DNA from 3 places in the Kitasatospora sp. NPDC056731 genome. Region 3 is predicted to be linked to each of the others. Evidence: riboswitches for the same ligand, from Rfam matches in the RefSeq annotation. Region 3 holds a riboswitch; each other region holds the start of a gene.
What was found. Region 3 has a riboswitch for cobalamin ahead of AB0R04_RS32135 (ribonucleoside-diphosphate reductase subunit alpha). Riboswitches for the same ligand answer to the same signal wherever they lie in the genome.

Region 1 (7,677 bases), on a different contig from region 3:
AGCAGTGGCCGGTGGCCGTCTTCTGCGACTTCGGTGGCGTCGACGACGGTGCGCTCGACCGTTTCGACGGCGGCTTCGCGGAGTTCGTGGCGACCGTACTCACCGGCGGCTACGCCCATGAGGACGAGTTGCTGGTGCGCCCGGACCCGGAGGAGTGGGGACCTCAACCGGCCCGGCCACTCTGGACACCCGCCTACGACTGGACCGGCAAGGACTGGGGCGCGGAGTGGGGCATCACCTGGTACCGGCCCACCGGGTCGACGGAAATGCCCTGGGCCAGGTGACGGTGATCCGCCGACCTGGCATTCGCCTTCCCTCGCCCGGCGGCGCCGAACATCACGCAACAGCCGTACCGCCGGTGCCCCGGCCCCCCTTCCGGAGGGGCCGGGGCACCAGTACGCCGCCGGAGATCAGGGGGCGGGGACGCCCGGCTGGGCGCCGGCGCCGAAGGACCAGCCCTCGACGTCGCCGGGTGCCGGGTTGTAGCTGCCCGCGCCGAGGTTGCTGTACGACCAGGGGCCGCCGTGCTGGGCGTGCCAGTACGACCAGTAGGCGCTGCCGGTGGGGTTGGTGCAGGTCGTCGGCAGGGCGTTGATGGTGCAGACGAAGCCCGGGTAGCGCGGGTGGAAGGTGTACGCGAACCCGGCGCCGGTCAGCGCGGCCAGGCCGCTGGCCGGGTCGCCGGGTGCGCAGCCGGTCTGGATGCCGCCGCCGACGGCGGTGGAGTCGACCACGACGGTGACGCCGGTGGTGCCGTCGCAGGCGGCGGCCTGCGCCTGCGGGGCTTGGACGGCGGAGGCGCCGAGCAGGCCGGCGGTGAGGGCAGCGGCGGCGGCGATCGAGCCGAGGGTGCGGCGGGCCGGGCGCGCGGGCGCCAGGGTGTCGGTCATCGGAGCTCTCCTCTCGGGGTCAGCGGGTGGTCAGTGGGTGGTCGCCGGGCAGGCCGGCACGGGCGCGTCCGGGCGGGCACCCGTGGCGGAGAGGGTGGCCAGCGGGGTGCCGGCCAGGCCGAGGACGGCCTGCGCGGTGGCCCGGGCGCCGGTGGCCGGGTTGAAGCCGGTCGCGTCGTAGGCGACCGCCCCGCGCACGCCCGGGTCGGCGGAGCAGCCCTGCTGGAGCTTGACCAGGCTGCTCCAGCCCTTGAGTCCGGCCCCGAAGCGTCCGCCGGCCAGCAGTGCCTGCGTGGCGAGGCCGGTGGTGTTGGCGTTGGACGCGGCGGCCCCGGCGGCCGGGAAGCCGCCGTCGGCGTTCTGGTGGGCGGTCAGCCAGCCGAGCCCGGCGTTGGCCTTGGCGGTGCGGCCGGTCGCGGCCAGGGCCTGGGCGGCGAGCGCGGTGGCGTCCGGGTCGCTGGTGCAGGTGGCCTGGCCGAAGGAGAGCGGGTAACCGCCGTCCGCGCACTGGCTGTTGGCGAGGAAGTCGACGGCGGCCGCCGGGGCGCCGCCGGCCGTGCGGTGCAGGGCGATCAGGGCCAGGGACTGGCCGAAGGCGTTGCTGTAGTCGCCCCACTGCGAGCGGTCGGAGAACCGGCCGTCGGCGGTCTGGAGGGAGCGCAGCCGGGCGGGCAGGTCGACGCCGCCGAAGGCCGTCGGGTTCCCGCCGCGTACCTCGACGGCGAGCAGCAGCTTGGCGGTCGCGCCCGCGTAGGCCTCGGTGGTGCCGTCGCCGAGGTAGCCGGTGATGATCTCGGGCTTGGCCAGCCAGGCGGTGGCCTTCGTGGCGGCCTGGTCGGAGCTGCGCGAGGCGGCGAAGGCCAGCACGGCGTCGATGGTCAGGCCCTGGTCGGGGTAGGCGGTGCCGTTGAAGACGGACTCGAAGTGGTCGCCGTCGACGAGCTGACGGGCCAGCCAGCCGCCGGCGGCGGCATCGGGGCGGATCGTCGGGGACGAGGTCGCGACAACAGGCGCGGCCTGGGCGGCAGCGGCCGCCGGGAGGACGGTGGCGAGCGCGAGGGCGGGTATCGCGAGCAGACCGAGAGTGCGGCGGAGCGTGGGCATGGGTGCCTTTCCGGGCCCGCACGCAGGGGCCCGGAGGACGGCGGCAACAGCCGGGCAGCCCTCGGAGCTCCGGCCCGCAGACCACGACGGGAGGAGGGGACGACACACCTCCGCCGCCGGGTACTCGGGCTCGCCGCCGGCGTGGAGCCGGCGGCCTACCGTTGCGGGTCAGCGCCGGATTCGAACCGGACTTCCCCCAGCGGCGGAGTCACAACTTGACGGCTCATCATGGCGATACGGAGAAGATCCGGTCAAGGGATCGTCCGCCACATCGCGCCGCGAACCGCTCGGACCGTCAGCGGTTGAGGAACTCCGGCGGGCGCTTCTCGGCGAAGGCCGCCATGCCCTCCTTCTGGTCCGCCGTGGCGAACGTGGCGTGGAACAGGCGCCGTTCGAAGCGGACGCCCTCGGCGAGCGTGGTCTCGTACGAGCGGTTGACGCTCTCCTTGAGCATGACCGCCGCCGGGGTGGACATCGCCGCGACGGTCTCGGCCACCGTCAGGGCCTCGGCCAGCAGCTGGTCCGCCGGGACGATCCGGGAGACCAGGCCGGCCCGCTCGGCCTCCTCGGCGCCCATCATCCGGCCGGTCAGGCAGAGCTCCATCGCCTTCGCCTTGCCGACCGCCCGGGTCAGCCGCTGCGAGCCGCCGATGCCGGGGATGACGCCGAGCTTGATCTCCGGCTGCCCGAACTTCGCGGTGTCCGCCGCCAGGAGGACGTCGCACAGCATCGCCAGCTCGCAGCCGCCGCCCAGCGCGTAGCCCGCCACGGCCGCCACGACGGGCTTGCGCAGCGCGGCGAAGCGGTCCCAGGCGGCGAACCAGTCGCCGAGGTAGGCGTCGACGAAGTCGAGGGACTGCATCTCCTTGATGTCGGCGCCGGCCGCGAAGGCCTTCTCCGAGCCGGTGATGACCAGGCAGCCGATCTCCGGGTCCCGGTCGAACTCCGTTGCCGCCTGCACGACTTCGTTCATCAGGAGGGTGCTGAGCGCGTTGAGCGCCTTGGGCCGGTCGAGCGTGATCAGCCCCACCCGGCCCTTGCGCTCGGCCAGGATCGTCTCGTAGCCGGTCACTTGCCGTCCTCCCTCAGGGTGGTGATGATCGCCGAGAAGTCCAGGCCGGCGCCGTCGTCGGCCTGCGCGAAGTCCGCGTACAGCTGTGCCGCCCTGCGTCCGAGTTCGGTGGGCAGGCCGGCGGCCTCGGCGGCTCCGGCGGCGAGGCCGAGGTCCTTGGCCATCAGGGCGGCGGCGAACCCGGCCGCGTAGTCGCGGTTGGCCGGGCTGGTCGGCACCGGCCCGGGGACGGGGCAGTTGGTGGTGAGCGCCCAGCACTGGCCGGAGGCGGTCGAGGCGACGTCGTAGAGGGCCTGGTGGCTGAGTCCGAGGCTCTCTCCGAGCACGAAGGCCTCGCTGACCGCGATCATCGAGATGCCCAGGATCATGTTGTTGCAGATCTTCGCGGCCTGCCCCGCTCCGGGGGGTCCGCAGTGCACGACCTTGCGGCCCATCGCCTCCAGCACGGGCCGGGCCGCCTCGAAGTCCGGCTCGGCGGCTCCGACCATGAAGGTGAGGCTGGCGGCCGTGGCGCCGACCACCCCGCCGGAGACCGGCGCGTCCACGGCCCGGTGCCCGGCGTGCACGGCGAGGTCGTGCGCCGCCCGGGCGTCCGCGACGTCGATCGTGGAGCAGTCGACGAAGAGCGTTCCCGGGCGGGCGGCGGGCAGCAGGTCCGCGTAGGCGGCCAGCACGTGCCGGCCGGCCGGCAGCATGCTGATGACGACGTCGGCCTCCCGCACCGCCTCGGTCGCGGACCGCGCCGGACGGACGCCGCTCTCCGTCCGGGACGCCCGCCGCAGTGCCTCGGGCGCCAGGTCGTAACCGGTCACGGTGTGTCCGGCCGTGGCGAGGTTGGCGGCCATCGGGCCGCCCATGTTGCCGAGTCCGATGAATCCGATGACTCCGTTGAATCCGTTGACTCCGTTGAATCCGTTGCGGTGGGTCACCAGCGCTCCAGGGGTGTGGTGGGGGCCAGGCCGAGTTCCCGGTCGCCGAGCGGGGCGAAGTAGCGGGCCACCGTGGCGGGCTCGACGGCGCTCAGCGTCGACGGGTTCCACCGCGGGGAGCGGTCCTTGTCGATCACCTGGGCGCGGATCCCCTCGGCCAGGTCCGGCGTGGAGAGCGCCGCGCAGGAGGTCCGGTACTCCTGGTCGAGGACGGCCTCCAGCGGGCCGAGGGTGCGGGCCCGGCGCAGGGCGGCGAGGGTGGCCTTCACGGCGGCGGGCGAGTTGGCGGCGATCCGGTCCGCGGCCTCCTTGGCCTCCGGTTCGCCGCTGTCCCGCAGGCGGTCGAGGATCTCCTCCACGGTGTCGGCCCCGTAGCAGTGGTCGATCCACGCCCGCCGACCGTCCAGCACGCCGGCCGGTGCGGGCCCGACGTTCCGTTCGAGGGCGTCGTGCACGGGGAGTTCGGCCAGGTCGTCCAGCAGCGCGGGCAGCCGCTCGGCCGGGACGAAGTGGTCGGCGAGGCCGCAGAGCAGCGCGTCCGCGGCGCCGACGGAGCCCGCGGTCAGGGCCAGGTGGGTACCCAGCTCGCCGGGGGCGAGGGCGAGCAGGTAGGTGCCGCCGACGTCGGGGACGAAGCCGATGCCGGCCTCGGGCATGGCGATGCGCGTGGTCTCGGTGACGATCCGGACGCTACCGTGGGCGGAGACCCCGACCCCGCCGCCCATCACGATGCCGCTCATGAGCGCGACGTAGGGCTTGGGGTAGCGGGCGATGCGGGCGTTGAGGCGGTACTCGTCGCGCCAGAACTCCTCCACCGCGCCCGGGTCCGCGCCGGTGGCGGCGCGGTGGATGGCGACGATGTCGCCGCCGGCGCAGAAGGCCCGCTCACCGGCGCCGGAGATGACCACGGTGTCGACCCGCTCGTCCTCCTCCCACGTGTCCAGGGCTTCGGAGATCCTTTGCACCATGCCGTGGGTGAGGGCGTTCAGGGCCGCGGGGCGGTTGAGGACGATCAGGCCGGCCCGGCCCTCGCGGTGGACCAGGACCTCGTCGAGGTCGTTCCCGGCCATCACGCGGCCCCGGTCAGGCCGCGGGCGACGATGACGCGCATGATCTCGTTGGTTCCTTCCAGGATCTGGTGCACCCGCAGGTCGCGGACGATCTTCTCGATGCCGTACTCGGCCAGGTAGCCGTAGCCGCCGTGCAGTTGGAGCGCCTGGTTGGCCACCTCGAAGCCGGTGTCGGTGGCGTGCCGCTTGGCCATCGCGCACAGCTCCGGCGCTCTGGGGTCCCCCCGGTCCAGGGCCGAGGCGGCCCGCCAGAGCAGCGACCTGGCCGCCTCCAGCTCCGTGGCCATGTCGGCGAGCCGGAACTGCAGCGCCTGGGCGTGCAGGAGCCGGGCGCCGAACGCCTCGCGGTCCGCCAGGTAGCCGGTGGCCCGCTCCAGGGCGTCCTGCGCTCCGCCGAGGGAGCAGGCGGCGATGCCGAGCCGGCCGCCGTTCAGCCCGTTCATGGCGATCCGGAAGCCCTCGCCCTCGGCTCCGAGGAGGCGGTCGGCCGGGAGCCGGACGCCGTCCAGCCGCACCTGGCGGGTGGGTTGGGCGTTCCAGCCCATCTTCTTCTCGTCGGGCCCGAACGAGACGCCGGCGTCCTCGCGTTCGACGACGAACGCGGACACCCCGCCGGCCCCCGGTCCGCCGGTGCGGGCCATCACCAGGTAGACCTGGGAGACCCCTGCGCCCGAGATGAACTGCTTGACGCCGTCGAGGACCCAGTGCGCCCCGTCCCGGCGGGCTCGGGTGGTCAGTGCCGCCGCGTCCGAGCCCGCGCCGGGCTCGGTGAGGCAGTAGCTGGCGGGGGTCGCCATGGCGCTGAGGCCCGGCAGCCACCGGGCGCGCTGGGCGTCGTCGCCGTAGCGGTCGATCATCCAGGCGACCATGTTGTGGATGGACAGGTAGGCGGCGATGGACGGGCAGCCGGTGGCCAGCGCCTCGAACACGAGGACGCCGTCGGCGCGGGTGAGCCCGGAGCCGCCGGACTCCTCGCGGACGTAGACACCGGCCAGGCCGACGTCCGCCGCCTTGCGCAGCACGTCCACCGGGAAGTGCTTGGCCTGGTCCCACGCGACCGCGTTCGGCGCCAGGTGTTCGCGGGCGAAGGCCCGGGTGGTCGCCGCGATGGCGAGCTGGTCCTCTGTGAGGTCGTGCACGGCGCCCTCAGCCCATCGTCGGGATGGTGAAGCTCGCGCCCTCCTTGACCCCGGAGGGCCAGCGCGAGGTGACGGTGCGGGTGCGAGTGTAGAAGCGGATCGAGTCCGGCCCGTGCTGGTTGAGGTCGCCGAACCCGGAGCGCTTCCAGCCGCCGAAGGTGTGGTACGCGACCGGCACGGGGATCGGCACGTTGACGCCGACCATGCCGGTGTTCACCCGGCGGGCGAAGTCCCGTGCCGTGTCGCCGTCCCGGGTGTAGATGGCCACGCCGTTGCCGAACTCGTGCTCGCCGGGCAGGCGCAGCGCCTCCTCGTAGTCGGCGGCGCGGAGCACGGTCAGGACGGGGCCGAAGATCTCCTCCCGGTAGATCCGCATGTCGGGCGTGACGCGGTCGAACAGCGAGGCGCCGAGGAAGTAGCCGTCCTCGTGCCCCTCCAGCCGGAAGTCCCGCCCGTCGACGACGAGTTCGGCGCCCTCCTCGACCCCGAGGTCCAGGTAGCCGCGGACCCGCTCCAGCGCGTCGGCGCCGACCAGCGGGCCGAAGTCCGCCGCCGGGTCGTCCGAGCGCCCGACCTTCAGCGCGGCGATCCGCTCGACCAGTTTGGCCACCAGGGCGTCGGCGGTCTCCTCCCCCACCGGGACGGCCACCGAGATCGCCATGCAGCGCTCGCCGGCCGAGCCGTAGCCGGCGCCGATCAGCGCGTCCGCGGCCTGGTCGAGGTCGGCGTCCGGCATCACGACCAGGTGGTTCTTGGCGCCGCCGAAGCACTGCGCCCGCTTCCCGTGCGCGGCGGCGGTGGCGTACACGTACTGGGCGATCGGCGTGGAGCCGACGAACCCGACCGCCTGCACCCGAGTGTCCTCCAGCAGGGTGTCCACGGCCTCCTTGCCGCCGTTGACCACGTTCAGCACGCCCGGCGGCAGCCCGGCCTCCAGGAACAGCTCGGCCAGGCGCAGCGGCACCGAGGGGTCGCGCTCCGAGGGCTTGAGGACGAAGGCGTTGCCGCAGGCGATGGCGGGTGCGGCCTTCCAGAGCGGGATCATCGCGGGGAAGTTGAACGGCGTGATGCCCGCGACCACGCCGAGCGGCTGGCGCATCGAGTACACGTCGATGCCGGTGCCCGCGTTGTCGCTGAACTCGCCCTTCAGCAGGTGCGGGATGCCGGCGGCAAACTCCACGACCTCCAGGCCGCGTTGGATGTCCCCGTGGGCATCGGCCACGGTCTTGCCGTGCTCGGCGGACAGCAGCCGGGCCAGCTCCTCCTTCTCCTGCTCGACGAGTTGGAGGAAGCGCAGCAGGACGCGGGCGCGCCGCTGCGGGTTCCACGCGGCCCATGCGGGCTGGGCCTGCGCGGCATCGGCGATCACCGCCTCGACCTCGGCCCGGCTCGCCAGCGGCACCCGGGCCTGCACCCGGCCGGTGTTGGGGTCGTACACGTCGCCGAAGCGACCGGAGGTGCCGGCGGTGGGCT
Region 2 (7,677 bases), on a different contig from region 3:
CTCTGGGTGGACGGCGAACTGGTCGGCTACCAGCAGAAGGGCGACAAGCTCTACGAGCTCAAGGACCGCGAGGTCGCCGTCAAGCGGCGCGACATCGGCATGGTCTTCCAGCGCTTCAACCTGTTCCCGCACATGACGGCCGTCGAGAACGTCATGGAGGCCCCGGTCCAGGTCAAGGGCGAGAGCAAGGCCGCCGCCCGGGAGCGGGCGATGGTCCTGCTGGAGCGGGTCGGCCTCGCCGACAAGGCGAAGAACTACCCCTCCCAGCTCTCCGGCGGCCAGCAGCAGCGCGTCGCGATCGCCCGCGCGCTGGCCATGAAGCCCAAGCTGATGCTGTTCGACGAGCCCACCTCGGCGCTCGACCCCGAACTGGTCGGCGATGTCCTCGACGTCATGCGCGGCCTCGCCGAGGAGGGCATGACCATGGTGGTCGTCACCCACGAGATGGGCTTCGCCCGCGAGGTCGGCGACGCGCTGGTGTTCATGGACGGCGGTGTGGTGGTCGAGTCCGGCAACCCCCGCGAGGTGCTCACCGACCCCCGGCACGAGCGCACCCGCGCCTTCCTCTCCAAGGTGCTGTAGAACCGTACCGACCGGCGCCCGGCAGGCTGCTCCTGCCGGGCGCCGACGTTTTCCCCACCCAGGTAATAGGCTGGACGCAATCAGCCCGTTACCGACCTTTTGGAAGGACCTCCGTGGAGCTCGCCTCGTACGCCGATCTCGCCGTTCGGCTGGTGAACACCGAGGAGCCCGAACGCGGCACCGACACGCTGACGTCCGTGGACGCGGTGCGCGGCCTGTTCTCCGACTCCTCGCGGGCCGCCGCACAGGCCGACGAGTCCGACCTGCCCCGGCTGCGGGCGGTGCGGACCAGGCTGCGCGGGGTCTTCGAGGCCGCCGCCGAGGGCGACGAGATCCGGGGCGTCGACCTGCTGAACAGCCTGCTAATGGAGTACCCGGTCAGCCCGCTGGTCTCCGGGCACGACTACCTGGACGACGCCGGCCGGCCGCGCTGGCACCTTCACCTGGCCGACAACTCGCCGACCGCCACCGCGCACTTCAGCGCGGTCGCCTGCATGGGCCTGGCCGTCCACCTGACCGAACTGGGCGCCGACCGGCTCGGCATCTGCCAGGCCGCGCCCTGCCGCAACGCCTACCTGGACACCTCGACCAACCGCTCCCGCCGCTACTGCTCGGACCGCTGCGCGACCCGCGCCAACGTCGCCGCGTACCGGGCCCGCAAGCGCCAGGAGGCCGAGGCCGCGGCACTCGGCGCCGCCGGCTAGGCCGGGCCTGGCAGACAGAGCAGGGCCCAGGGGGTCAGAGCTGCTCCGCCCAGACGCCCAGGCGGCGGGCCAGGCCCGGCACCCGGGCCAGCCGGGTGCTCAGCAGCAGCCGCTCCAGCCGCCGCCCCGGCGCCAGCCAGGCCGGGCGCGGGCGCAGCCGCAGCAGCACCCGGCCGAGCACCAGTTCGTCCGGGACCGGGCCGTAGCTGCGGCTGTCGCTGTCCACCGGCCGGTTGTCGGACAGCAGCCACCAGCCCCTCGGACGCCGCTCGGCGGCCCGCTTCACCACCAGCAGGTCCTGCTGGAAGGGGTGCCGGAAGAGCACCACCGCGCCGGGCCGGATCGGCGCGCCGTAGCGCACCAGCAACTGGTCGCCCTCGCGCAGGGTCGGGACCATCGACGGGCCCGCCACGTCGACCAGCCCGAACGGCACCGCGCCGCCGCCCCGGCCCCGCCCCCGGGGTTCCGTGCCCGCCGGTTCCGTGCCCGCTGGTTCCGTGCTCCGCGCCACGACTCCTCCTCCCGGACCGACCGGTCCCAGTCTGCCGTACGGACCGTCACCCCGTTCGATCCGTTCGATGTCCGGATTACCCCGGTTCCGGGTCCGCCTTTTGCCCTAGGCCCACCGCCCGATCGCGAAACCCCGGGGGCGGAAGGGTAATCTCGGGCGCGGGAAGACGATCTAAGGAAGGACTCCCATGTTCTCTCGTCTGTTTGCACCGCGCGCCACCGCCCACGCCCACTGTGACCTGCCCTGCGGCGTGTACGACCCGGCGCAGGCCCGGATCGAGGCCGAGTCGGTCAAGGGCACCCAGGAGAAGTACCAGGCCAACGAGGACCCGGCTTTCCGCACCCGCGCCCTGATCATCAAGGAGCAGCGTGCCGAGGCCGTCAAGCACCACATCTCGGTGCTGTGGAGCGACTACTTCAAGGCCCCGCACTTCGAGAAGTACCCGCAGCTGCACCAGCTGATCAACGACACCCTGAAGGCCGCCTCGGCCGCCAAGGCGTCCACCGACCCCGCCACCGGCCAGGCCCTGCTGGACCTGATCGCCGAGGTCGACAAGATCTTCTGGGAGACCAAGCAGGCCTGAGCCTGACGCGTCGCCACCCGACCGCCCCCGTCCGCGAGCCCGGACGGGGGCGGTCGTGCGTTCACGCCCCATCCGAGCCCGGTAAGGGTTGCCTAGCCTGAGTGGCTGTTATGCTGCCAGGGCGTCCGAGGGGGAAGTCCGGTGTGAATCCGGCGCTGACCCGCAACGGTGAGCACGGCCCCCGGGGCCGCGCCAGCCCGATCGCCCCCGGCCGCTGAACTCCCGACAACTCGCCGTGGACTGCGAGGGGATGGCGCCCGGGCCCGCGCCCGACCGGTGCCGCCCCCGCGCACCCGCGGCCCGAGGCAAGGCGCACCGTGAGCAGCACCGCAGTCGCGGGCAGTGGCGCAACGAGCCCGCCCGACCGCCGAATACCCGCCCTCCCGCTCGCCGTCGGCCTGGCCGCCGCCCTGCTGCTCTCGCTGCTCTGCGGCGTGGCGCTGGGCGCCTCCGGGATCGGCCTGCCCCGCGTCCTGCGGCTGCTGGCCGCCGGGCTGACGGGCGGACGGCTGGAGGCGGAGGAGGCCGCCGCCTACGCGATCGTCTGGGAGATCCGGCTGCCGCGCGCCGTGCTGGCCGCCGTGGTCGGCGCCGGGCTGGCCGCCACCGGGGTCGCCGTCCAGGCCCTGGTGCGCAACGCGCTGGCCGACCCGTTCGTGCTCGGCATCTCCTCCGGCGCGGCCGTCGGCGCCAACGCGGTACTGCTGCTCGGCGCCTTCGCCTCGCTCGGGGTGTGGGCGATCTCGGCCTCCGCGTTCGGCTCCGCGCTGGTCGCCATGGTGCTGGTCTACCTCGCGGCGCGGACGGCCTACGGGCTCACCCCGCTGCGGCTGGTGCTCACCGGCACCGCGCTCTCCTACGGCTTCTCCGCCGTCACCGCGCTGATGGTCTTCGCGGCCGCCCGCGGCGAGGCCGCCCGGGACGCCATGATGTGGCTGCTCGGCAGCCTCGGCGGCGCCACCTGGGGCTCGGTGCCGATCGCCGCCGCCACCGTGCTGGCCGGCCTGGCGTACCTGGCCTGCGCCGCCGGCCGGCTGGACGCGCTCGCGATGGGCGACGAGACGGCTGCCTCGCTGGGCGTGGACCCGGACCGGCTGCGCCGCGAGCTGTTCGTGGTGACCGCCGCCGTCACCGGCACGGTGGTGGCCGTCAGCGGGGCGATCGGCTTCGTCGGGCTGATGGTGCCGCACCTGGCCCGGATGCTGGTCGGCGCCGGGCACCGCCGGGTGCTGCTGGTCGCGCCGCTCGCCGGGGCGCTGCTGCTGGTCTGGGTGGACATCGTCTCGCGCACCCTGCTGGCGCCCGCCGAACTGCCCGTCGGGGTGGTCACCGCGGTGCTCGGGGTGCCCTGTTTCCTGCTGCTGATGCGCCGTCGCGGCTATTCCTTCGGAGGCCGCTGATGGATCTCGCCCTGGACTCCGTCTCGGTCGAGCTGGCCGGCGCCCGGCTGGTCCACGACGTCGCCCTGGACGCCGCCGCCGGGCAGGTGGTCGGACTGATCGGACCGAACGGCAGCGGCAAGTCGACGCTGCTGCGCTGCGTCTACCGGGCGCTGCGGCCGGCCGCCGGGGCCGTCCTGCTGGACGGCACGGACCTGCACGCGCTGACCGCGCGCGAGGCCGCCCGGCGGGTGGCCGCGCTCCCCCAGGAGCACTCCGCCGAGTTCGACTTCACGGTGGCCGAGGTGGTCGCCATGGGCCGGCTGCCGCACCGGCGCGGCCTGGGCGGCCCGGGCGCGGACGACCACTCCCGCTGCACCGAGGCGCTGCGCAAGGTCGGCGTCGAGCAGTTGGCCGGGCGGGGCTTCCTGAGCCTGTCCGGCGGCGAGAAGCAGCGGGTGCTGATCGCCCGCGCGCTGGTCCAGGAGCCCCGGCTGCTGGTGCTGGACGAGCCCACCAACCACCTGGACATCGCCCACCAGTTGGACGTCCTGGCGCTGGTCCGGGAAGCCGGCCCGACGGTGCTCACCGCGCTGCACGACCTCAACCTGGCGGCCGGCCACTGCGACCTGCTGTACGTGCTGCGGGCCGGCCGGATCGTCGCCTCGGGGCCGCCCGCCGAGGTGCTCCGACCCGCCCTGCTGGCCGAGGTGTTCGGCGTCCGGGCCACCCCCGTCCGGCACCCGGTGACCGGCGCCGTCCAACTGCTCTTCGACCGGATCTGACCCACCCCCCGAAGGAACCCCCGTGCGCACCAAGGCCGTTGCCATCACCGCCCTGCTCACCCTCGGGCTCACCGCCTGCGGCGCCGAGATCGCCCCGAGCGGCGACGCCACCGCCGCCTCCGCCCACTACCCGGTGACCGTGGAGAACTGCGGCACCAAGCTCACCTTCCCGCAGAAGCCCGCCCGGACGGTGACCAACGACGTCGGCATCACCGAGCTGATGCTCGCCCTCGGCCTGGCCGACCGGATGGCCGGCTACGTGATGCCCGACGACAAGGGCCGGGTCGACCAGGTCGCCTGGAAGGACGGCTACCAGCAGACCGCGTGGCTCTCCAAGAAGGAGATCACCAAGGAGATCGTGCTGGGCGCCAAGGCCGACCTGGTCTTCGCCGGCTGGCACTACGGCTTCGACGAGGGCCGCGGCTTCACCCCGCAGGCGCTGGGGGACCTCGGCATCCCCTCGTACGTGCTCAGCGAGTCCTGCCGCAGCGGCAAGGGCACCGAGCGCGGCGTGATGTCCCCGCTGGACGCGCTCTACACCGACCTGGCCAACCTCGGCGAGATCTTCGACGTCCGCGACCGGGCGGACAAGCTGGTCGCCGATTTCAAGACGCAGGTCGCCGCCGCCCCGCAGCCCGAGCGCCGGCCGTCCGTGTTCCTGTACGACAGCGGGCAGGACAAGCCGTACACCGCCGGGAAGTTCGCCGCGGCCGACGAGATCATCGCCAAGGCCGGCGGGGCCAACGTGATGGGCGACCTCGCGGACACCTGGGTCACCGTCGGCTGGGAGAGCGTCGTCCAGCGCGACCCCGAGGTGATCCTGATCAACAACTACGGCGAGACCGGCGCCGACGCCAAGCGCGCCTTCCTGAAGTCCTTCCCGCCGCTGGCCGGCGTCTCGGCGGTCAGGAACGACCGGATCTTCGTCCTGGACTACGTCGACCTGGTGGAGAGCCCGCGCAACCCGGCCGCGATCACCGCGCTGGCCGACTACCTGCGCACCGTCCCCGCCCGCTGACCCGCCCGGTCCCGGCCCGGGCCCCGATCAGGGCCTGGGCCGCGGGCGGGGGCGCGCAGTAGGCTCGCGGCATGATCCGCACCGCCGTCGTGACCGACGTCCCCGTCATCCTCGCCCTGATCCGCGAGCTCGCGGAGTACGAGAAGGCCCCGCAGGAGGCCGTGGCCACCGAGGAGCAGCTGCGCGACGCCCTGTTCGGCGCCAACCCGGCGCTGTTCGGCCTGATCGCCGAGGACGACGCCACCGGCGAGCCGGTCGGCTTCGCGGTCTGGTTCCTCAACTTCTCGACCTGGCGCGGCACCCACGGGATCTACCTGGAGGACCTGTACGTCCGCCCGCAGTCCCGCGGCGGCGGCCACGGCAAGGCGCTGCTGCTGGAACTGGCGCGGATCGCCGTCGAGCGCGGCTACGCGCGGGTGGAGTGGTCGGTGCTCGACTGGAACACGCCCTCGATCGACTTCTACAAGTCCCTCGGCGCGGTGCCGATGGACGGCTGGACCGTCTACCGGCTCACCGGCGAGGCGCTCGCCGCCGCCGGCGGCGGTCACTGAACGGACCGTCCGAACCCCTGCCACCCTGCGTCGCGATGGCTTACCATGAGTGACTCCCGAGCCCCGGCCGGCGTGCGGAAGGCGGTAAGGTCTCAGGCGGATACGCGGCGTCCGGTCGCCCCGCGAAGGGTATGACCGGTACGTACCGCACCACCCCTCTGGACAGTTGGGGCGAAGCAGTTGAGCCAAGCAACAGACAGTGCCGCGGCCACCGGCCCGGAAGCACAGCGCGTCACCCAGGAGGTGAGGGTGTCCCAGATCGACGGCGAGCCCGGAGTGCAGGACTTCGTGGAGGTCCGGCTGCCCGCGGCGGGTGCCTACCTCTCGGTCCTGCGAACAGCGACGGCCGGCCTGGCGGCACGGCTCGACTTCACCCTCGACGAGATCGAGGACCTGCGGATCGCGGTCGACGAGGCCTGCGCCATCCTGCTCCAGCAGGCGGTGCCAGGCTCCGTCCTGACCTGCGAGTTCCGGCTGGTCGGCGACTCGCTGAAGGTGACCGTCACCGCCCCCACCACCGACGGGAAGGCGCCCGAACGGGACACCTTCGCCTGGACGGTGCTCTCCGCCCTGGCCGGCGAGGTCGACTCCTCGGTCGGCGAGGACAAGACCGTGTCGATCAGCCTGCACAAGAAGCGCGGCGGCCCCGTCGCCCACTAGCCGGGGCGTCGACCAGCACCGCACAAGGGCCGTCCGCCCGGTCCCCGATCAGGGGCCGGGCGGGCGGCGCCCGGTACCGCCCCCCACGCGGTACGACCAACGAGACGATGCCGGGGCCCGAGGGCCCCGGTGCTCCCGGAACGGAACGGGGGAATGGCCGTGAGTGATCTGGACCGTACCGGCCTCGCGACGGCGGGACCTGCCGTACCGACCCAGGCGAGCGTTCCTGGCCTCGCCGCCAACGACGATGCGCACCCGAAGGACGCCCACCGGATGAGCCACCCGACCGAGCCGACGTCTGAACCGTCGCCCGCATCCCCGCCCCCGTCCGATCCGGCGGACGAGGCCGCGGACCTGCGCACCGCGGTGCCCGTCCAGGCGCCGGCCCCGGCCCCGCACCGCTCGGGCGCACCGGACCGGGAGGCGGCCCGCGCGCTGTTCGTCCGGCTGTCCGCGCTGCCCGACGGCTCCCCGGAGCGCGTCGAGCTGCGCAACCAGCTGGTGCGGATGCACATCCCGCTGGTCGAGCACCTGGCCCGGCGGTTCCGCAACCGGGGCGAGCCGCTGGACGACCTGACCCAGGTCGCCACCATCGGCCTGATCAAGTCGGTGGACCGCTTCGACCACGAGCGCGGGGTCGAGTTCTCCACCTACGCCACGCCGACCATCGTCGGCGAGATCAAACGGCACTTCCGCGACAAGGGCTGGGCGGTCCGGGTGCCGCGCCGCCTCCAGGAGCTGCGGCTGTCGCTCACCACGGCGACCAGCGAGCTCTCCCAGCGGCACGGGCGCTCCCCCACGGTGCACGAGCTCGCCGAGCACCTGGGGATCTCCGAGGAGGACGTCCTGGAGGGCCTGGAGTCCGCCAACGCGTACTCCACGCTGTCCCTGGACGTCCCGGACA
Region 3 (7,677 bases):
AGTACCGCTTGGTCCACACCTCGCCGGTGCCGATCGGGCGCGCGGGGCTGCCGCTGTAGTCGTCCACCCCGACCACGTCGACGTACTGGGAGCCCGGGTAGTAGTCCCACGGGTCCGCGCCGGGGGCTCCGTCCCAGGACACCGGCGTCCAGACGAACAGCAGGTTGTGCAGGCCCCTGGTCTCCACCAGGTAGCGGTAGGTGATCCGCCACAGCGCCTGGTAGTCGGCCGGCTTCTGGCCCGACCACCAGAACCTGCGGGCACAGTCCTGCACGTTCATCTCGTGGTACGGGCGCAGCAGCACCGGCACGTCGTGGGCGGCCAGGTACTCCAGGTGGTCGGCCAGGTAGGACAGGTCGGTCATCAGCGCGCGGTACTCGGGGGTGTCGTGCGCACTGTCGACGACCCGGCCGAACCAGCCCTTGTCCTTGGCGGCCGGGGAGTTCGAACAGAGCACCTGCTCGAAGGACTTGACGTCCGAACCGGGGTAGGGCTGGTGGAAGGACATGCCGACGATCCCGGCCGGCCCCCCGCCGTTGTCGGGCAGTTCGGTGGTGGTGCCGTCGCAGTTGTGCTGGACGCCGGCCGTGCCGTAGCTGCCGTCGTCGGCGCGCGGGTGGCCGGACCAGACGGCGGAGAGCAGGTCGACGGCGTCGTCGGTGTACTGCCAGCCGGCCCGGCAGGTGGGCCACCGGCCGGCCGAGTAGGAGCGCGGGTCGCCGACGCCCCAGCCGGTCTGGCCGTAGCCGGGGCCGAGGTCGGTCTCGACGAAGCCGGGCAGCTTGCCGGTGAGGTCGGCGGCCTTCTTGTAGTAGTAGCCGACCTGCTTGGTGCCGCGGTAGTCGCCGTACTCGGGGTTGTTGCGCTCGTTGTGCGCCTCGACGTGCTGGCCGATCACCGTCCCGCCGCTCTGCCCGGTGCGGGCCTGCCCCTCCAGGTCGGCGAGCAGCTGCTGGACGGCCCGGGCGTTCGGCGAGGCCTGCGGGTCCCGGGCGAGCAGGTCCCGGCCGACCTCCGGCGGCAGGGTGCGGCCGGAGAAACCGACCGCCACCGGGACGCGGGCGGGCTGTTCGCCGTCGGCCCGGCCGTCGCGCTGCAACAGCGCCACGGCGCCCGCGGCCACCACGACCCCGGCCGCGGCCAGGACGGCGGGCTTGCCGCGCAGGGCTCTGGGCAGGGCCACGGACCGCTCCTCCGGTTGCTCGCCGGCACCGGCCCAGGCGGACACAACCGGAACACTCGTACGAATGACTGCCCCGAGAGCCTGCCACACTCCCCCGGCCCCGGCGAGCGAACCCGCCGGGGCCGGGGTGTCACGGCGGATCAGCCGGCCGCGGCGGCCCCCGGCGCACCCGGCGCGGCCGCGGATGCGGCCTTGGCGCGCTGGAGCAGCTGGCCCTTCACGTGCTCACCGAAACCGGCGGCCGCCGCGGTGGCGGCGGCGTCGGCGGTGTCGCCGCCCTTCGCCGAGCCCTCGACCGTGAAGTAGGCGTACCGGCCCAGGGTGTTGTGCGTGTTGGTGCAGCCCGGCGTGGCGCAGAAGGCCGGCGCGCCCGGCGCGACGGCGCCCTTGAGGTGGCCGGTGTAGCTCTTCATCGAGGTCTCGGCCTGGATCTTGTGGTCGAAGACCGCGACGCCGACGGTCACCGCGCTGTCGCCGGAGACGTAGGTCGCCCGGAGCACCTTCTGGCAGCCCTGGTCACCGAGGACCTTGCCGAGCCCGCCGGTCGTCGAGTTCCCGTCCCAGCAGGGCGAGTCCAGCGAGACGAAGGTCCGGTTCCAGGTGGCGCCGTTGACCGTCACCTGGAGCGCGGAGAACAGCGCCCCCGCGTCCTGCGGCGCCGGGTCGGTGGCGGCCTCCCAGATCGGCTTCGACGGGTCGTCCGGCGCGCCGCCCGGGGTGCCGGCGGCACTTGGCGCGGTGCTCTGGGCGGCACTCGGTGCGGCACTCTGCGCGACAGAGGACGGCCGGTTGGAGGCCGAGGCGGTCGGCCCGGCGGGCGGCTTGTCGCCGTCGCCCTTCGTCAGCAGCACCGTCCCTCCCGCGACCAGGCCGCCGACCAGGACGACCGCGACCGCCACGCCGAGGGCCCGCAGCCGGCGGCGGCGCTTGTCGTCCGCCGCGTTGCGGTCCGCCAGCGCCTGCCAGTTCGGCTCGGCGCGCTGCGGCGCCTGGGGCTGCGGGTACGGCTGGGGGTGCGCCTGGGGGTTCGGCTGCCACTGCGGCGGCAGCTGCTGGCCCGGCTGCGGCAGCGGAGGCTGCCCCGGCGGGCCGGGCTGCGGAGGCGGCACCGGAGGCCCGTACGAGGCCGGCGGCGGCCCGAAGCCCCCGCTCGGCGGCAACACCGGACCGGGCACCACCGGCGGCTGCTGACCGTACGCGTCCCCCGGCCCGGTGGGAGGCGTTCCCTGCGGACCCTGCCCGGGTGCGCCAGTTCCGTCGCTCACGCGCCCCCTCGCTTCGCTCGATGATCGCTTCGCGAAACGCGCCCCTCGGCGCTTCGCTCGCTCATGCGCCCAGATCGTAGGGCATGCCCCCGCCAGCCGGTCCGCCCGGTGACCGTTCCGTATCGAAACCAGGACGCCGGAGCCCGGAATCAGCGCGCCGGGAGCCCGGAACCAGGGCCCCGGGAGCCCGGATCCGAGGCGCCCCAAGGCCACGACCCGCCCCCTCCCAGCACCCCCGGTTATCGCTCCGACACACCGCGCCGTACTACATGTGGGGTCGCATCAGAGAGACACCACAAGATGTATGCTCAATCCTGCTGTCGATGCAGGGGAACCCGGTGCGAATCCGGGACTGCCCCGCAGCGGTGAGCGGGCGGCTCCAGCAGCCGCCCCGCGAGTCCGAGTACCTGCCGACGGTGTGCGCACGGGCCCTCCCGCAGAGGCCGCGCCAGCACGAGAACTACCTTCCGGGCCTCGCGGGCGGGCCGGGGACGCCACTGTCGCGCGACGCTTTCTGCGTACGTGCCGTGCTCCCCTGCCCCGAACGGCCCGGTACCCCCCGATCACCGCCGCCGATCGCCGCCAGGAGAGAGCGCCTTGACCACCGCTGCCTCAGCCACCCTGCCCGCCCAGGGCACCGGCCCCGCCCCCACCGACCCGACGGTCTCCGACCCCGGCGGCGCGCTCCTTCGGCTGCTCACCGACCGCAGCGTCGATCTCCCCCAGGTGGACCCCGGCCATGTCGCCGCCGCCGCGCTGCGCGGCCGCCACGCCGGCTCGGACTTCGCCGAGCTGCGCGGGCTGGCCGTGGACGCCGCCGCGTCGATGATCGCCGAGGACCCCCAGTACTCGAAGCTGGCCGCCCGGCTGCTCGCCCTGGAGATCGTCGACGAGGCGAACAGCCAGGGCTCGCGCTCCTTCGCCGCCTCGATCGCCGTCGGCCACGACGAGGGCCTGATCGGCGACACCACCGCCGCCTTCGTCGCCAAGCACGCCGCCACCCTGGACGCGCTGATCGACGTACACGGCGACGACCGCTTCGAGTACTTCGGCCTGCGCACCGTGCAGTCCCGCTACCTGCTGCGCCACCCGATCACCCGCAAGGTCATCGAGACCCCGCAGCACTTCCTGCTCCGCGTCGCCTGCGGCCTGGCGGTCGGCGACAGCGAGCAGTCCGTGCGCGAGGTCGCCGAGCTGTACGGCCTGATGAGCCGGCTGGAGTACCTGACCTCCTCGCCGACCCTGTTCAACTCCGGCACCCGGCACCCGCAGATGTCGAGCTGCTACCTGCTCGACTCCCCGCTGGACAACCTGGACTCGATCTACAACCGCTACGCGCAGATCGCCCGGCTGTCCAAGCACGCCGGCGGCATCGGCCTGTCCTACTCGCGCATCCGCTCGCGCGGCAGCCTGATCCGCGGCACCAACGGCAAGTCCAACGGCATCGTCCCGTTCCTGCGCACCCTCGACTCCTCGGTCGCCGCCGTCAACCAGGGCGGCCGCCGCAAGGGCGCGGCCTGCGTCTACCTGGAGACCTGGCACGCCGACATCGAGGAGTTCCTGGAGCTCCGCGACAACACCGGCGAAGAGGCGCGGCGCACCCACAACCTCAACCTGGCGCACTGGATCCCGGACGAGTTCATGCGCCGGGTCAACGCCAACGAGGACTGGTCGCTGTTCTCCCCCGCCGACGTGCCCGAGCTCGTCGACCTGTGGGGCTCCGACTTCGACGAGGCCTACCGCAAGGCCGAGCTGGCCGGCAAGGCCGTGCGCACCATCCCCGCGCAGACCCTGTACGCCCGGATGATGCGCACCCTGGCGCAGACCGGCAACGGCTGGATGACCTTCAAGGACGCCTCCAACCGCGCCGCCAACCAGACCGCGCTGCCCGGCCGCACGGTGCACTCCTCGAACCTGTGCACCGAGATCCTGGAGGTCACGGACGACTCCGAGACCGCCGTCTGCAACCTCGGCTCGGTCAACCTCGGCGCCCACGTCACCCCCGGAGCCTCCGTCGACGACCTGCTCGGCGCCATGGACTGGGAGCGCCTCGACGCCACCGTCCGCACCGCCGTGACGTTCCTCGACCGCGTGGTGGACATCAACTTCTACCCGACCACCGAGGCCGGCACCTCCAACTCCCGCTGGCGCCCGGTCGGCCTCGGCGTGATGGGCCTCCAGGACGTCTTCTTCAAGCTGCGGATCGACTTCGACTCCGCCGAGGCCGCGCGGCTGTCCACCCTCATCGCCGAGCGCATCATGCTCACCGCGTACGAGCGCTCCGCCGACCTGGCCGAGCAGCTGGGCCGCCACGAGGCCTACGGCGAGACCCGCGCCGCCCGCGGCGAACTGCACATCGACCACTTCCCGACGGCCGCCCCGCAGTGGGCCGACCGCTGGACCGCGCTGCGCGCCCGCATCGCCGAGACCGGCCTGCGCAACTCGCTGCTGCTGGCCATCGCGCCGACCGCGACCATCGCGTCCATCGCCGGCGTCTACGAGTGCATCGAGCCGCAGGTCTCCAACCTGTTCAAGCGCGAGACGCTCTCCGGCGAGTTCCTCCAGGTCAACCCGTACCTGGTGCGCGAGCTCAAGGAGCTCGGCGTCTGGGACCAGCAGACCCGCGACGCCCTGCGCGAGGCCAACGGCTCCGTCCAGGAGCTGGGCTGGCTGCCCGCCGAGGTCCGCTCGCTCTACCGCACCGCTTGGGAGCTGCCCCAGCGCGCGCTGATCGACCTGGCCGCGGCCCGCATGCCGTACCTCGACCAGAGCCAGTCGCTGAACCTGTTCATGGCGGCGCCGACCATCGGCAAGCTCAGCTCGATGTACGCCTACGCGTGGAAGGTCGGTCTCAAGACCACCTACTACCTGCGCTCGCGCCCGGCGACCCGGATCGCCCAGGCCGCCTCCGGTGCCGCCCGCGCCGCCGCGCCCGCGTCCGCGTCCGCGCCCGTGCCGGTGAACACCCCGACCCTCACCCCGGAGGAGGAGGCCGCGCTGGCCTGCTCCCTGGAGAACCCCGAGTCCTGCGAGGCCTGCCAGTGAGCACCCCCGACCGCGAGAAGATGCTGCTCGACCCCGGCTTCGAGCTGACCCTGCGCCCGATGCGCTACCCGTCGTTCTACGACCGGTACCGGGACGCGATCAAGAACACCTGGACCGTCGAGGAGGTGGACCTGCACTCCGACGTCGCCGACCTGGCCAAGCTCAGCGAGGGCGAGCGCCACCTCATCGGCCGCCTGGTCGCCTTCTTCGCCACCGGGGACTCGATCGTCTCCAACAACGTGGTGCTGAGCCTCTACAAGCACATCAACTCCCCGGAGGCGCGGCTGTACCTGTCGCGCCAGCTGTTCGAGGAGGCCGTGCACGTCCAGTTCTACCTGACGCTGCTCGACACCTACCTGCCCGACCCCGAGGACCGCAACGCGGCCTTCGCCGCGGTGGAGAACATCCCCTCCATCCGCCAGAAGGCGCAGTTCTGCTTCAAGTACATGAACGCCGTCGACCACATCGACTCGCTGCAGACCAAGGAGGACCGCCGCGCGTTCCTCCTGAACCTGATCTGCTTCGCGGCGTGCGTCGAGGGCCTGTTCTTCTACGGCGCGTTCGCGTACGTGTACTGGTTCCGCTCGCGCGGCCTGCTGCACGGCCTGGCCACCGGCACCAACTGGGTGTTCCGCGACGAGTCCATGCACATGGACTTCGCGATGTCGGTCGTCGACACGGTCCGCGAGGAGGAGCCCGACCTCTTCGACGACGAGATGGCCAAGCAGGTCACGGAGATGCTGGAAGAGGCCGTCGAGGCCGAGCTCCAGTTCGCCCAGGACCTGTGCGGCGACGGCCTCGCTGGCATGAACACCGACTCCATGCGCCAGTACCTGGAGGCCGTGGCCGACCAGCGCCTCGCCCGCCTGGGCCTGCCGATCCGCTACGGGTCCACCAACCCGTTCGGCTTCATGGAGCTCCAGAACGTCCAGGAGCTGACCAACTTCTTCGAGCGCCGCGTCTCCGCGTACCAGGTCGCCGTCGAAGGCTCCGTCGCCTTCGACGACGACTTCTAAAGCACTCAGACACACCAGAGGTGCCCCGCCCGGCTCACCGCCGCGCGGGGCACCTCTGTCTGTACCGATCACCTCTGAACTCTCCCGCCCCCGCCCGGCGTTCACGCCGGGCGGGGGCGGCCCAACCACTTTCCCGTTCTGGAAAGATCGGGTTCTTGACCCTGCGCCCACAGAGCCGGGAGCATCGGCCAAGACAGGAACCACTGGCGACTCGGAGGCACGTCGTGCTGCGTTGGCTGGCGGGGAATGGGGCCTGCAACGACGGGTCGTGCCCGATGCTGTGGGGCGCCGAGAACGGGGACTACACGGACGCCGGACAGTTCATCGGCGCAGAGTTGCTGCCCGAGGACCGCCTCGACGAGTACCGCCAGTACCGGGAGATTGCTCTGGCTCACGCCCTGCCCTTCGGGGAGTACTCGGCGCCTTGAGCGGAGAGCAGCACAAGGACTTGGGCAAAGCCCTGCGGGCGCTACGGATCGCCTCGGACAAGACAGCCGAGACCGTCGCCCGCAGGGCTTCCATGTCTCCAGCCAAGCTTTCGAAGATCGAAAACGGCAAGACCCTGCCGAGCGTGCAGGACGTGGACCTCATCCTGACCGCGCTCGGCATATCGGATGAGGCCAGGGCCGAGTTCCTGGAAGCAGCCCGTGGCGCGGCGACCGAAGAGGTCGCCTGGCGGGAACTCCGCAGAATGGGCCACTGGAAACACCAGCACGCCATCAAAGCCATCGAAGCCCGAACGGGCCTTCTCCGGCTCTTCCAGGGACAGCTGATTCCTGGACTGCTCCAGAGCGCCGAATACGTCTCGGCCGTCTTCGCCTTGTACCCAGAGCTTCCAGAAGGGGCGAAGACGAAGACGATCGCAGCTCGGCTGGAGCGCCAGGCCGTGTTGTACGACCGCCAGCGACAGTTCCACTTCCTCATCTGTGAACACGTACTACGCTGGCGAATCTGCCCTCCTGCCGTCATGGCCACACAGCTCGATCGCCTGGTGTCGCTGTCCCGGCTTGCCAACGTGACCATCGGGGTCATTCCCCTCGGCGGACGAATGCCCGACTTTCCAATGACATGTTTCAGCATGCATGACGATCGCCTGGTCATCGTGGAGACGTTCCATTCAGAGATCACCACTCGCGATCCGAGGGACGTCAGCGTCTATCTGTCAAGA

Region 1: another riboswitch for cobalamin. It lies ahead of AB0R04_RS26370 (prenyltransferase/squalene oxidase repeat-containing protein); the one in region 3 lies ahead of AB0R04_RS32135 (ribonucleoside-diphosphate reductase subunit alpha).
Region 2: another riboswitch for cobalamin. It lies ahead of AB0R04_RS16845 (iron ABC transporter permease); the one in region 3 lies ahead of AB0R04_RS32135 (ribonucleoside-diphosphate reductase subunit alpha).

Annotation. Positions count from the first base shown of each region.
Region 1 covers NZ_JBFBNR010000028.1:88,736-96,412, forward strand. Annotated here, with positions in the region: gene AB0R04_RS26360 (SMI1/KNR4 family protein) at 1-284, shown strand, start outside; gene AB0R04_RS26365 (flagellar hook-length control protein FliK) at 411-890, opposite strand; gene AB0R04_RS26370 (prenyltransferase/squalene oxidase repeat-containing protein) at 921-1,994, opposite strand; cobalamin riboswitch at 2,092-2,232, opposite strand; gene AB0R04_RS26375 (enoyl-CoA hydratase) at 2,290-3,066, opposite strand; gene mmsB (3-hydroxyisobutyrate dehydrogenase) at 3,063-3,995, opposite strand; gene AB0R04_RS26385 (enoyl-CoA hydratase/isomerase family protein) at 3,992-5,065, opposite strand; gene AB0R04_RS26390 (acyl-CoA dehydrogenase family protein) at 5,065-6,204, opposite strand; gene AB0R04_RS26395 (CoA-acylating methylmalonate-semialdehyde dehydrogenase) at 6,212-7,677, opposite strand, start outside.
Region 2 covers NZ_JBFBNR010000014.1:11,460-19,136, reverse strand. Annotated here, with positions in the region: gene AB0R04_RS16865 (amino acid ABC transporter ATP-binding protein) at 1-582, shown strand, start outside; gene AB0R04_RS16860 (CGNR zinc finger domain-containing protein) at 696-1,286, shown strand; gene sodX (nickel-type superoxide dismutase maturation protease) at 1,321-1,683, opposite strand; gene sodN (superoxide dismutase, Ni) at 1,985-2,380, shown strand; cobalamin riboswitch at 2,469-2,608, shown strand; gene AB0R04_RS16845 (iron ABC transporter permease) at 2,752-3,780, shown strand; gene AB0R04_RS16840 (ABC transporter ATP-binding protein) at 3,780-4,544, shown strand; gene AB0R04_RS16835 (ABC transporter substrate-binding protein) at 4,567-5,562, shown strand; gene AB0R04_RS16830 (GNAT family N-acetyltransferase) at 5,634-6,113, shown strand; gene AB0R04_RS16825 (hypothetical protein) at 6,363-6,773, shown strand; gene AB0R04_RS16820 (RNA polymerase sigma factor SigF) at 6,933-7,677, shown strand, end outside.
Region 3 covers NZ_JBFBNR010000046.1:14,156-21,832, forward strand. Annotated here, with positions in the region: gene AB0R04_RS32125 (glycosyl hydrolase) at 1-1,183, opposite strand, end outside; gene AB0R04_RS32130 (hypothetical protein) at 1,324-2,292, opposite strand; cobalamin riboswitch at 2,736-2,878, shown strand; gene AB0R04_RS32135 (ribonucleoside-diphosphate reductase subunit alpha) at 3,070-5,493, shown strand; gene AB0R04_RS32140 (ribonucleotide-diphosphate reductase subunit beta) at 5,514-6,509, shown strand; gene AB0R04_RS32145 (hypothetical protein) at 6,785-6,937, shown strand; gene AB0R04_RS32150 (helix-turn-helix transcriptional regulator) at 6,934-7,677, shown strand, end outside.